Regions from separate parts of the Exiguobacterium sp. s160 genome, predicted to be linked through region 1. Evidence: riboswitches for the same ligand, from Rfam matches in the RefSeq annotation. Region 1 holds a riboswitch; each other region holds the start of a gene.

What was found. A riboswitch is a leader RNA that binds a small molecule or an ion and turns the genes downstream of it on or off. The one in region 1 is predicted to bind S-adenosylmethionine.
Region 2: linked by a shared signal. The riboswitch ahead of KNO86_RS10440 (Na+/H+ antiporter NhaC family protein) and the one ahead of msrA (peptide-methionine (S)-S-oxide reductase MsrA) in region 1 are both predicted to bind S-adenosylmethionine.
Region 3: linked by a shared signal. The riboswitch ahead of mtnK (S-methyl-5-thioribose kinase) and the one ahead of msrA (peptide-methionine (S)-S-oxide reductase MsrA) in region 1 are both predicted to bind S-adenosylmethionine.

The regions. Positions count from the first base shown of each region.
Region 1 is NZ_JACSKK010000001.1:471,947-475,911, reverse strand. Features, by position in the region: gene KNO86_RS02455 (DM13 domain-containing protein) at 1-516, opposite strand, end outside; gene msrA (peptide-methionine (S)-S-oxide reductase MsrA) at 618-1,142, opposite strand; SAM riboswitch class I at 1,210-1,309, opposite strand; gene KNO86_RS02445 (hypothetical protein) at 1,354-1,515, opposite strand; gene KNO86_RS02440 (amidase family protein) at 1,629-3,035, shown strand; gene rlmN (dual-specificity RNA methyltransferase RlmN) at 3,101-3,965, shown strand, end outside.
Region 2 is NZ_JACSKK010000004.1:162,474-166,438, reverse strand. Features, by position in the region: gene KNO86_RS10445 (GGDEF domain-containing protein) at 1-1,587, shown strand, start outside; SAM riboswitch class I at 1,686-1,780, shown strand; gene KNO86_RS10440 (Na+/H+ antiporter NhaC family protein) at 1,850-3,133, shown strand; gene KNO86_RS10435 (TVP38/TMEM64 family protein) at 3,152-3,796, opposite strand.
Region 3 is NZ_JACSKK010000002.1:334,721-338,685, forward strand. Features, by position in the region: gene KNO86_RS07580 (sugar ABC transporter substrate-binding protein) at 1-128, opposite strand, end outside; gene mtnA (S-methyl-5-thioribose-1-phosphate isomerase) at 121-1,155, opposite strand; gene mtnK (S-methyl-5-thioribose kinase) at 1,152-2,303, opposite strand; SAM riboswitch class I at 2,386-2,488, opposite strand; SAM riboswitch class I at 2,694-2,795, shown strand; gene KNO86_RS07595 (2,3-diketo-5-methylthiopentyl-1-phosphate enolase) at 2,866-3,965, shown strand, end outside.

The DNA of each region.
Region 1 (3,965 bases):
ACTTGATTCAGTCAATTCACCCGTCCCGAACGTCGCACTAAAAGCACGGCACCAGATCACTACGGTGCTATATTCTGACAGATCGACATCTGCCGGAACTAAATAGTTTTGGTTTCCTGTATTCCCTTTAAGTGCTCCAAGTCGAATCCCTTCGGACGTCTCTTGTCCTGGCTTCGTCAAATAGACAAATAAATCAGGTCCGTTCGTCGTTTCAAACTCTTCAAATCGGAGATACGTCCCGTCTTCTGCCTCGACGGAGCGAATCGTGCCCGTCGTTTCATAATTTTTCTCCCCGTCCATGAACACACCCGCTACTTCGGTTTGACTCGGTTGTGCTTCCGGTGTCTCGGTTGTCTCTTCCTCTGTCTCTTCTTCTGAAGCAGGCGTCTCAACTGCTGTCGGTGGTAATCCTTCATCGACTGTCTCTGTCAAGAAAAGCGGTGAGATGAGCCACCAGGCAACGGCGATTACGGCTACGCCGATCACACCGATGATGAGTTTCGTACTAGTTTTCATGTATGAGTCCTCCTTTTCGGATGTATGAACCATTAATAGCCTTTTCCCGATTATTGGGCTTATAAAAAGACGCAAATGCTAAAATTCGCGTCTAATGACCGTTATACGGTTTCGGTCCAGTTCTCTTCGATGAACGTGTCCCGTCCTGAGATGGCCCGGTCTTCTTTATAGTGTTTCGGGTTCTTTTTATGGTAATCCTGGTGATACTCTTCCGCTTCGAAGAATGTCGTCGCCGGAGTGATTTTTGTGACAATCGGTGCCGTGAAGCGACCACTTGCCGCCAATACGTCTCGACTCGCTTCAGCCCCGATTCGTTGTTCCTCCGTGTGATAAAAGATGGCTGGGGCATACTGAGGCCCGCGGTCTTGGAATTGACCACCGTCGTCGGTCGGGTCGGTTTGAATCCAATATAGTTCGAGGAGACGCTCATATGAGAACAAAGATGGATCATATGTGATCTGAACGACTTCTAAATGACCAGTCGTTCCCGTTTTGACTTCTTCATACGTAGGATTGTCGATATGTCCGCCCATATAGCCAGATACGATTCCTTCAATCCCTGGTAATTCTTCAAATGGTGTCACCATGCACCAAAAACAGCCACCTGCGAATGTTGCTTTTTCCATACTGTCGTTCCCTCCAAATCGTATTTCAACAAAAAAACGCTCACGTCGGATGACATGAGCGCTCTCGTCATATCGTCCAAGGTTTCCCTTGCTGGTCGTAGCACCTTGCCTGTGGCAGGTTGCTGTGAAGTCATGGAGCCAGATCTCTCGTTCACTCTTGATATCGATATGTAGTTGGTGAGAGCATCATACCACCCTCAAAATAATTTCGTCAATGATTCGGTTTTCGCTTTAACTGAAAAATCGTCAAGACGATGATGAATCCGATCAACCCGATCGAAATGAACGGACCATACGGCACATTTTCTCCGTATAACTGCAAGAAAAATAGACCGAACACAGCGAGTAGCACGAATATGTAGGAGCGTGTCATAGGAACCTCCTGTTTTTTCTTAAGTGTAACAAGAACACATCGACTTGGCGATACGAAAAGGAAATCAGGCATAGAGCACGAATAAAGTGGGAGAGATAAAGGAGGAATGTAGGATGGAAGAAATCCAATTACATGAACTGACGATTGAACGTGCACATCGTGGGTATAAAGAAGGACAATTCACGGCACGAGACATAACTGCGTATTATCTTAGAAGGATTGCTGCATATAATGAGCGACTTCATGCCGTCATCCAGGTAAATCCGGACGCCCTGTTCGAGGCAGAGGCGGCAGACCGGGCCTATAAAAAAGGAGTACGCAAACCGCTCCTCGGCATCCCCGTCTTAATTAAGGACAATATCGAGACAGCCGGTCTGATGCGTACGACAGCAGGTGCCGCCGCCATGCGACATCATTTTGCAGGTCGAGATGCCGAGCTCGTGAAACGATTACGGGATGACGGGGCCATCATTCTTGGAAAAGCGAACCTGTCCGAGTGGGCGAACTTTTTAACGGAAGATATGCCGAACGGTTGGAGTGCTGTTGGCGGACAAACGAAGAACCCTTATGGCGACCAATTAGATGTCGGGGGATCGAGTTCTGGATCGGCTTCGGCGGTTGCGGCGAACTTGACACTACTTGCCGTTGGATCTGAGACGAGCGGCTCGATTGTACACCCGAGTGTGCATAATAGTATCGTCGGAATCAAGCCGACCGTCGGCTTGATCAGTCGTTCAGGAATCATTCCGATCTCACGTTCTCAGGATACGGCTGGACCGATGGCGCGTACCCTTCGTGATGCGGTCGTTGCGTTACAGACAATGTGTGGTGAAGATTCGGCTGATCCTGCGACATGGGAAACTCCAGTCGGACCGCCTTATGTGACATGTCTCGATGTCCGTCAAGCGGTCGGGATGCGTGTCGGATTTATCAAGCCAAATATTTCAGACGAAGAGGTCGGTTTGTATGAACAGGCACTTCGATTGCTGCGTCAAGCCGAGGTTGAACTCGTCGAGATCACGTTACCAAAGCATACAGCATTAGAACAGGCAGATATTTTGTTTGATGAATTCAAGCTTGGGATTGAGGCGTATCTTGCGAACACAACTGTTCCATTTAAGACGCTTTCAGACTTAATTGAATGGAACGCGGACCACCCCGAATCGATTCCGCACGGGCAGACCATCTTTGAACAGTCAGATGCACGTTCAGGGCGTCTTGTCGAAGCTAGTTATCTCGACCGTCGGATTGATGATGTTCATCTCGCAAAAGTGGACGGAATGGATGAGCTATTAAAAGGGCAAAAACTGGACGCAATCGTCCTGCCACATGACATGAACTATGACATGGCTGCGAAAGCAGGACACCCGACAATCACGGTCCCTTATAAACGAAAAGAGAGCGGGGCCCCGTTCGGTCTATCGTTCACGGGAACGAGCTTTGCGGAAAGAGATTTGATTCGTGTCGCTTATGCGTTCGAACAGTTCATCACACGACCGACGCCTCCAGATTATTCGTAAGTTGCACCCGTCTCTGACGTCCGCTACAATGGTACGTATGCGGATTAGAGAAAGGACAGGTTAGAATGAAATCATCTATATACGGGTTGACGTTCGATCAGCTCACAAACGAGTGCACGGAAGCAGGATACGGTGCCTTCCACGCACGTCAAGTCTGGGACTCGCTCTACATCGATCGAGTCAAATCGATGGACGCGCTGAACGTCCGTGACGAAGTACGCGATTACTTAACTGAGAAATACGTCATCTCGACACAAGAACTGTTCGTCAAACAAGAAGCGGGCGATGGGACGGTCAAATTTTTACTTAAATTGCATGATGGTCACTATATCGAGACGGTGCTCATGCGTCATAAATATGGTCGCTCGGTCTGTGTGACGACACAGGTCGGTTGTAACATCGGCTGCAGCTTCTGTGCGAGCGGCTTGTTGAAAAAGACACGTGATTTGACGGCTGGTGAGGTCGTCGAGCAAATCATGACTGTCCAACATTTCCTCGATGGAGAAGGAGAAGGGGACCGCGTCAGTCATATCGTCGTTATGGGAATCGGTGAACCGTTCGATAACTTCGATAACTTGGTCGACTTCTTGCGCGTCGTCAAAGATGAGCGTGGTCTTGCAATCGCTCCACGTAAAATCAACGTGTCGACGAGTGGTCTTGCGGACAAGATTTATAAGTTTGCTGACCTCGATTTACGCATCAACTTGGCGCTCTCTCTGCATGCGCCAAACGATGAATTACGCACACGTATCATGAAAATCAACCGGGCGTTCCCGCTTGATAAACTCATGCCGTCGATTCGCTATTACGTCGAGAAGACGAATAAGCGGATCACATTCGAGTATATCTTGCTCTCGAAAGTGAACGATTTACCGGAACATGCGGAAGAACTCGCGGACTTGATTGAAGACATCAAGGACAAGTCTTACA
Region 2 (3,965 bases), on a different contig from region 1:
CACGCCCCAACAATCGATCCGTTGTCGTTTATTTTAATTTCATTGCTTGTCATCATTTTTCAACTCGACTCGATCGAAGTCAAAGGTGTGTACTTCACATTTTCTGAAAGTATCGTCTTAATTTTATTTTTATTCTTTGGATTCGAAACAGCACTCATCGTCAACCAAATCGGATTGTTCGTCTTTCAATTCGCCAATTTGAAACCGAAAGTCGCCATCCGTCGTTTCCGCTTCACGTATCCGTGGAATGCCATTACAGCTTACTTAGAAATTGTCATCCCAGCAGCGGTCTATCTCGCCCTTGGTGGGGAGACCGGTCTCGACTTTTATTCGCAAGATTCGTTCGTGCCGCTCGCTGGATTGTTCCTTGCCATCTTCTTAAATACGGTGTTTCAAAAGTATCAGGTGAGATGGTGGTTCCGCGTCGACATCGCATTGAGCGACTTTATGAAGATTGCCTTCTATACGTACGTCGTCAGTTTGATTTTCATCTTAGCGGCAGCGTTTTTCCGAGAGACCAACTTACTCGTCGTCAGTAGCATCGCCGCTGCGTTGACGTTCTTCATCAAGCGGCTTCTTATTCAAAAAGAGCGGCAAGATGCATTCAAATCCTTGATTGAGCAATACGATGAAGCGAAAGAGGCTGTTTCCTTGTCGCAGAGCGAGGCGCAAGCCATCGAAGTATTTTTAAGTCAATGCGAACAGCTGAATCATTATGATGAAGGGTATGTCGAGTTTAAATTATTTGAACGCACCCTGTACTTTGATTTAAAGACGCGACAGCCCATCGATCGACCCATCGTCTTTACGTTGCTTGACATGAGTCAGCCAATCGAGCAAGTCCTCGACTATGAAATGCGCTTTGAATGGGATACTTCCCTTTCTGATGCTTTCCACGACGATTACCACAGCTTCGTTTCTGTTCGTTCGGAGGAAATCGAAGAGATTCGCACCTGGATTGTTATGATGGGAGAACCTGTATACGGTTATCCAAAGATTATTCAGCACGAAATCATCAAATTGTTAAAATCGTTCAACCGAACCATTAGCCGTTGTCACGAACGGGACCGCCTCTATACCGAGAGTCGGACGGACAGTTTAACGCTTCTTGCTAATGCGCGTGCATTTTATGAATATGGCATTCAACAAATATCCGATATGTCGGTATATCCGATATCGGTTGCCATGCTCGATATTGATTTTTTCAAAAAGATTAACGATACGTACGGTCATCAGGTCGGGGACCATGTCTTACAAGAGTTCGGACGACGAATCCGTCAAGTGCTCCGTCCAGACGACTTTGCTGCACGTTATGGTGGCGAAGAATTTATTTTATTGCTCAATCATTGTGATATGCACCAAGCGATTGAAATCACGGAGCGGATTCGCCATCAAATCGAAGCGAAACCGTTTCATGTTGACCACCACGAGATTTCTGTCACCGCCTCCATCGGGGTCGACACAATTGAAGCGTTCGGGAACAAGCGTCTCGATGATACGATTCGAAATGCGGACCGTGCCCTGTATGTTGGCGGAAAATATGCAGGACGTAACCGTGTGGCGCACTTCAACAATTTAACGACGTAAACTCCCCTTTCTCACATCGAATTGGGGAGTTTTTAGGTTGACAACGGGATTTGAAACAGGTACGTTAGGGAACGTGTTTGATAATAGGATAACTTAACTTTTTATCGAGAGAGACGGAGGGACTGGCCCTATGAAGTCTCGGCAGCGGGGAACCTGTGCCAAATCCAGCGGACGATAGTCCGAAAGATGAAAAGGGTATTTCACACGAAGGACCTTTTTCTCAAGAAAAAGGTCCTTTTTATTTTTTAGTGAGGTGATTATTTTGGAACAACCAACAGCAAACAAATGGGCACTCTTGCCGTTACTCGTCTTCTTACTCTTCTTCATCGGAGCGGGTGTCTATTACGGAGACTTCTATAAGTTTCCGGTACTCGTTGCGGCCATCATCGCCTTGATGGTTGCGGCATTCATGACAAAAGGAAGTGCCACTCAAACCGTCGAGCGCATCGCGCAAGGTGCCGGAAATCCGGGAATCATCATTATGATTTTTATCTTCTTACTGGCCGGTGCCTTTTCAACGGTAGCTGAATCAATCGGTGCCATCGACGCGACGGTCAACGCGGCGTTGACGCTTTTACCCCCATCGCTTCTCTTAAGTGGACTATTCGTCATTGCTGCTTTCATTTCAATGGCAATGGGTACATCGACCGGAACGATTGCGGCACTTGCGCCGATTGCCCTCGGTATTCATGAGGAAAGTGGTGTGAACGTCGCCATCGCAGCCGCGGCAGTTGTCGGCGGAGCCATGTTCGGAGACAACCTTTCATTCATTTCGGATACGACCATTGCTGCCGTTAGGACACAACGGACGAACATGCGCGATAAATTCCGAACGAACTTCTGGATCGTGCTACCAGCTGCCATCATCACGACGATTTTACTCGCCGTCTTGTCGAACGGTGAATCGACGGTTGATGTCGCTGCATTCGAATGGTATAAACTTATTCCGTATCTCGCGGTCATCGGACTGGCGTTAACGGGACTGAACGTCATTCTCGTCCTGTTGGGCGGGATCACGCTAACCGGAATCATCGGTCTTCTCGACGGAAGCTTATCCGTCACAGCATTTGTGACCGCTATCGCCGATGGTATGGTCGGTATGGCCGAAATCTCGTTCTTGACGTTACTCATGGGCGGCCTCGTCGGACTTATTTCGCACAACGGCGGACTCACGTATTTGCGTGATGCGTTGACATCACGGATTCAAAAACGTGCTGGTGCCGAGTGGAGTATCGCGGGTCTCGTCAGTGCGACGAACGTAGCGACCGCGAACAATACGATTTCCATTCTCGTAGCCGGACCACTCGCCGCGAACATTGCGGACGAATACGACATCGAACGGAAAAAATCAGCGAGTGTGCTCGATATCTTCTCATGTGGTGTACAAGGGATTCTCCCATACGGAGCGCAACTTCTCATCGCCGCAGAGTTGACGAAGACCGCTTCGCCTGACCTCGTCCCGTTCATGTTTTATCCGTTCCTCCTCTTTATTTGTGGAGGAATTGCGATTGCATTCAACTTCCCGCGTTTTAAAAAGCAGTCTTAAACGACAAACACCCCTTGTTCAAAGGGGTGTTTGTCGTTTAGTGATCATCTCTTGCTTCAATTGCTCGTTGCGTTTTTTGAAAGCGCGTCGTTTGAGCACTTCTTCTAGTCCTCGACTGATGGCCCACAATGCGACCAAAAGCAGACCGAGCATCGATAAGCGAAACGGGCTTTGGATAAATTCTTCCCATTGATCCCCGATGACCGAGAAAATGACGACGACGAGTAGTTTCCCGAATCCCGCCGCCAAAATGAACGTACGGAGCGGCATCTGAATGAGCGCCAGCAAATAGGTGATCAAACTGACCGGGATGAACGGGAGCGAATACAAGAACCCGAGTGAAATCGGACTCATATGGTTGATTCGTTCTAACCAATAGACCGCCGCTTTATGTTTCTCGAGCCAGCGCGTCATCGGTTTACGAAACACATATCGGACCGCCACGAAGACGACAATCGTTCCGAGTAAGTTCCCGATCCATGATAAAAGGACCCCTAACAAAAAACCATATGTTGCCGCATTCGCTGAAATGATTAAAACGAGTGGCAAAAACGGAAAGATCGCTTCTAAAAACGGAGCGCCGAGTCCGGCCCAAGGACCGCCAGGCAAACTTTGAAGCCATTCGATTAATTGGATGATGTACTGTTGGAGAGAAGTGAGCATAGTCGTTCCACCTTCAACTTTCGTTACTACTACTCTAATACCCGAATTCGATTTTCAAGACGCATCTCCCTGCATTCGTCAAAAAAAATTAAAAACCATTTGCGAAAATTCGTCGTGATATTTATCATATAATAATGGACTTGTGGTTGCAGGCAAGTCTATTCGTCGA
Region 3 (3,965 bases), on a different contig from region 1:
GAGACGCTGACTGTTTTTGTCTCCGCTTTATTTGTTGTCGCGGTCGTTTTCGGTTGCGCCTGTTCGTTCGTGCATCCGGCAAGCGCCAGAATGACGGTCAACAGGAAGAAGATGATTTTTTTAGACATATGCGTTTCCTCCTACGTGTTGTACAATGACCGACTCGGTCGGTTCGAGCACACCCGTCTCTGTGATCAGACCGGTGATGAGTTCTGGTGGGGTCACATCAAACGCCGGATTGAAGACGGTGATGCCGACAAGTGCCGTCGGGTGTCCCCCGATATGGGTCACTTCATGTGCGTCCCGTTCTTCGATTTGAATCGTGTCGTCTGCTTCCAAATCAAACGTCGAATGCGGGGCTGCCACATAAAACGGGATGCCGTAATGCTTCGCCAAAATCGCGAGTTGGAGTGTCCCAATCTTGTTGGCCGTATGACCGGTACGAGTGATGCGATCCGCCCCGACGATGATGGCATCGATTTGTTTCGTCTGAATCGTCCACCCCGCCATATTATCCGTGATCAATGTGACGTCGATGTCTGCTCGGTCGAGCTCCCATACCGTCAACCGTGCCCCTTGAAGCAGTGGACGAGTTTCCGACGCGAACACACGAAACGGGATGCCCCGCTCTTTTCCGACATAGAACGGTGCGAGCGCGGTACCGTACCGTGACGTCGCTATGGCACCGGCGTTACAAATCGTCAACACGTTCCCTCCAGCAGGTAACACGGTCAACGCATGTTCACCAATCGTGCGATACGTGGCCACGTCTTGTTCATAGATTTCAATCGCACGCGCTTTGATTGCTTTTGCGATCTGCTCAAAGTCTTCCCCCACATTCAGTCGAAGGAGTGATTCGATGACGTGTTGTAAGTTGACCGCTGTTGGTCTTGTCGCAATCAACCGTTGACCAACCTGATTCAATTGGAGATGAAAATAGGGATTGTCTTGCAGGCGTGACGCTTCTTTTGCAAGGACGAACGCACCGAAATAAGCGATGGCCGGCGCACCCCGGACTTGAAGCGACTTGATCGCCTGTTCGGCCTGTTCGAGCGTCAACACTTCGATATAGCGCTCTTCTTGCGGCAACAGCGTCTGATCTAAAATCGTCAACACTTCCGTGTCGGCATCGAAATGTATACTTTGCACACTCATACCCGCACCTCCGATAGAACCGGGATCAGCTGATCGATGGATTGAATCTGATGACGCTGTTTGATGAGACGCGTGCCAAGTTCTAGGGCGTGACGTTTCCGTTCGATCCGAAGGTCGTCTGGTAATGTTTCTAAGTCAGCAACGCCCGCTAGACCGACCGTCCGACGAATCAATTCGCAGCCTGCGTAGCCGATCGCATCACTCAAAATCGATGGCAACAGTTCGTCCACGAATCCTACTGTGTTGAACGGCTCGACCGCCTGTGTGAAGCGGGTGCGGAACGTTTTTTCGAACGTCTCCCACAGAGTGAGCACTTCTGTGAAGCGTTCGAACCGCTTCAACGGATGTGCATACGTCGAGAACACCAAATGGGCGATGATTTGACCGATGTCAAAACCGAATGGACCGTAAAAGGCAAACTCAGGATCGATGATTTTCGTTTCCTGACGCGTCGCAAAAATGCTTCCTGTATGTAAATCCCCATGTAGCAACGCTTCATGTTTGGTCACGAACCCAACCTTCAATTTCGTCACTTCAATTTTCAAGGCGAGATCTGACCACAGCTGCTCCACGTCCGGACGAAGAGCCGTTTCGATTTGATTCGATTCTGCATCACGATACGGGTCGGTGAAGATCAGCTTTTCCGTGATATCGCATAGCTCTGGATTGTAATACTCTTTTTCGATTTGTTTCTTGGCGAGCGGTCCTTTCGCATAGTCAGACGTCGCAAACAACGTCTCCCCGAGGAATGTACCGACGTGACGCGCCAAATTCGGATAGCTCTCTCCTTTTAGGAAGCCTGTCCGGACGATTTCAAAAGCTGACAAATCTTCCAAAATCGTATAGGCGAGTTCACGGTCACTACCGAGTACATCCGGTACGAATTGTGGTACGACTTTTGAAAACTCACGGAGGGCCAGTTGTTCAATCCACGAACGGTCAAGCGTGAGCGGCCAACTCTCTCCAACAACTTTTGCGTACGGCAACGCCTGTTTCACAATCAATGACGTTTCTCCTTGACGAATGCGAAAGACGAGATTTAAATTTCCATCTCCAATTTCCTCACATTCTGCAATCCCCTCTTCTAGTAACCCCAACTGTCGAACGTGTTCGACGACACTTTGTTCTGTAAACGCCTCATAAGCCATGATGATTTTCCCCTTTCTTGAATCTATGCATGAAAAAAGCCCCTTTCTCCGCGAGAAAGAGGCACACCCAAATTGGTTGTTCCTCTCATCTTTCAGACATATGTCTGGTGGATGTAGCACCGTGCCAAATGGTCGGTTGCTGCGGCGTCTTAGGGCCAATTCCCTCTGCCAACTCGCGATAAGAGTAAATGATGTAATTGTGTTTGACGTGTTGAGACGAATATTACGGACTAGGCACGCTAGTTGTCAATCCTCTATTTTCGATCGACTCCCTATTTTTGACACGCATATATAGAAACATTATTTTTAAACTTTTTTTCTCAAAAAAAGGAATTGACGAGTGAGCGATTCTATGTAAAAATTCAATTAAATTTCACAACTTCACAACTATTCTTATCAAGAGCAGACGGAGGGACAAGCCCGATGATGTCGCAGCAACCGACCAGTAATGGCACGGTGCTAATTCTTGCAGCTATCGCTGAGAGATAAGAGTTCATTGTTTTCGAATGACCTCTTGCCTTGGCATGAGGTCATTTTTTGTTTGACCTGAAAGGAGGAACTTATGGGAGTCATCGCAACTTATGAAATCAAACATACCGATCACGTCGAACGCGTGGCTGAGAAAATCGCACATGAGCTGACCGTCGGGACATGGACCGAATTGAACCATCTCGAACAGCATCAACTACAGGCATTCCGCGGTGAGGTCATCGATACCTCCCAACAGGAAACGACGAGTCGCTTCTCGATTCGTTACCCGCTACATAATGTGACGCCGGACTTTTCATCCATTCTGACGACGACATTCGGAAAGCTGTCGCTCGACCCAAACGTCCAACTTGTCGACCTATCGCTCCCGAATGAGCTCGCATCGGACTTTCCGGGTGCCGCATTCGGTGTTGAAGGGGTCCGCGACATCCTTCAAGTACACGACCGACCGCTCGCCATGAGCATCTTCAAAGGTGTCATCGGCCGGGATCTCGACTTTTTGGCGACACAGCTCCGTGACCAATTCAACGGCGGAATCGACCTCGTCAAAGACGATGAGATTTTATATGACAATCCGCTCACCCCATCGCTCGAACGGGCTCGAATTGGAGCATCGATCATTCAAGAACATCAAGAATTGACGGGTCGTTCCGTTCTATACGCCGTCACGTTGAGCGGACCCGTTTTCACCTTACGCGATCAGGCAAAACGTTTGATCGAGGCAGGCGCGACCGCATTTTTGTTCAACGTGTATACGTACGGGCTTGACGTGTTACGAGAGCTCGCCAAAGACCCTGAGATTCACGTCCCGATTTTGGCACATCCTGCTTTTGCGGGAGCGTTGACCGGATCGATTCGTCATTCCCTCCTCTTTGGGAAACTGATTCGACTCGCCGGGGCGGACTTGACGCTCTTCCCGTCGCCATATGGTTCACTCTCGACACCGAAAGACGAAACACAACAGATTCAAACGTATGCGACGGAATCCCATTGGACGAAACCGATTCTGACTGTCCCGTCTGCCGGGATTCACCCAGGACTCGTTCCGGATTTGATTCGTGACTTCGGAACGGATGTCGTCATCAATGCAGGCGGTGGGATTCATGGGCATCCCGACGGTGCGGTTGCTGGAGCGAGGGCGTTCCGCCAAGCAATCGATCAGGTAATCGGTAA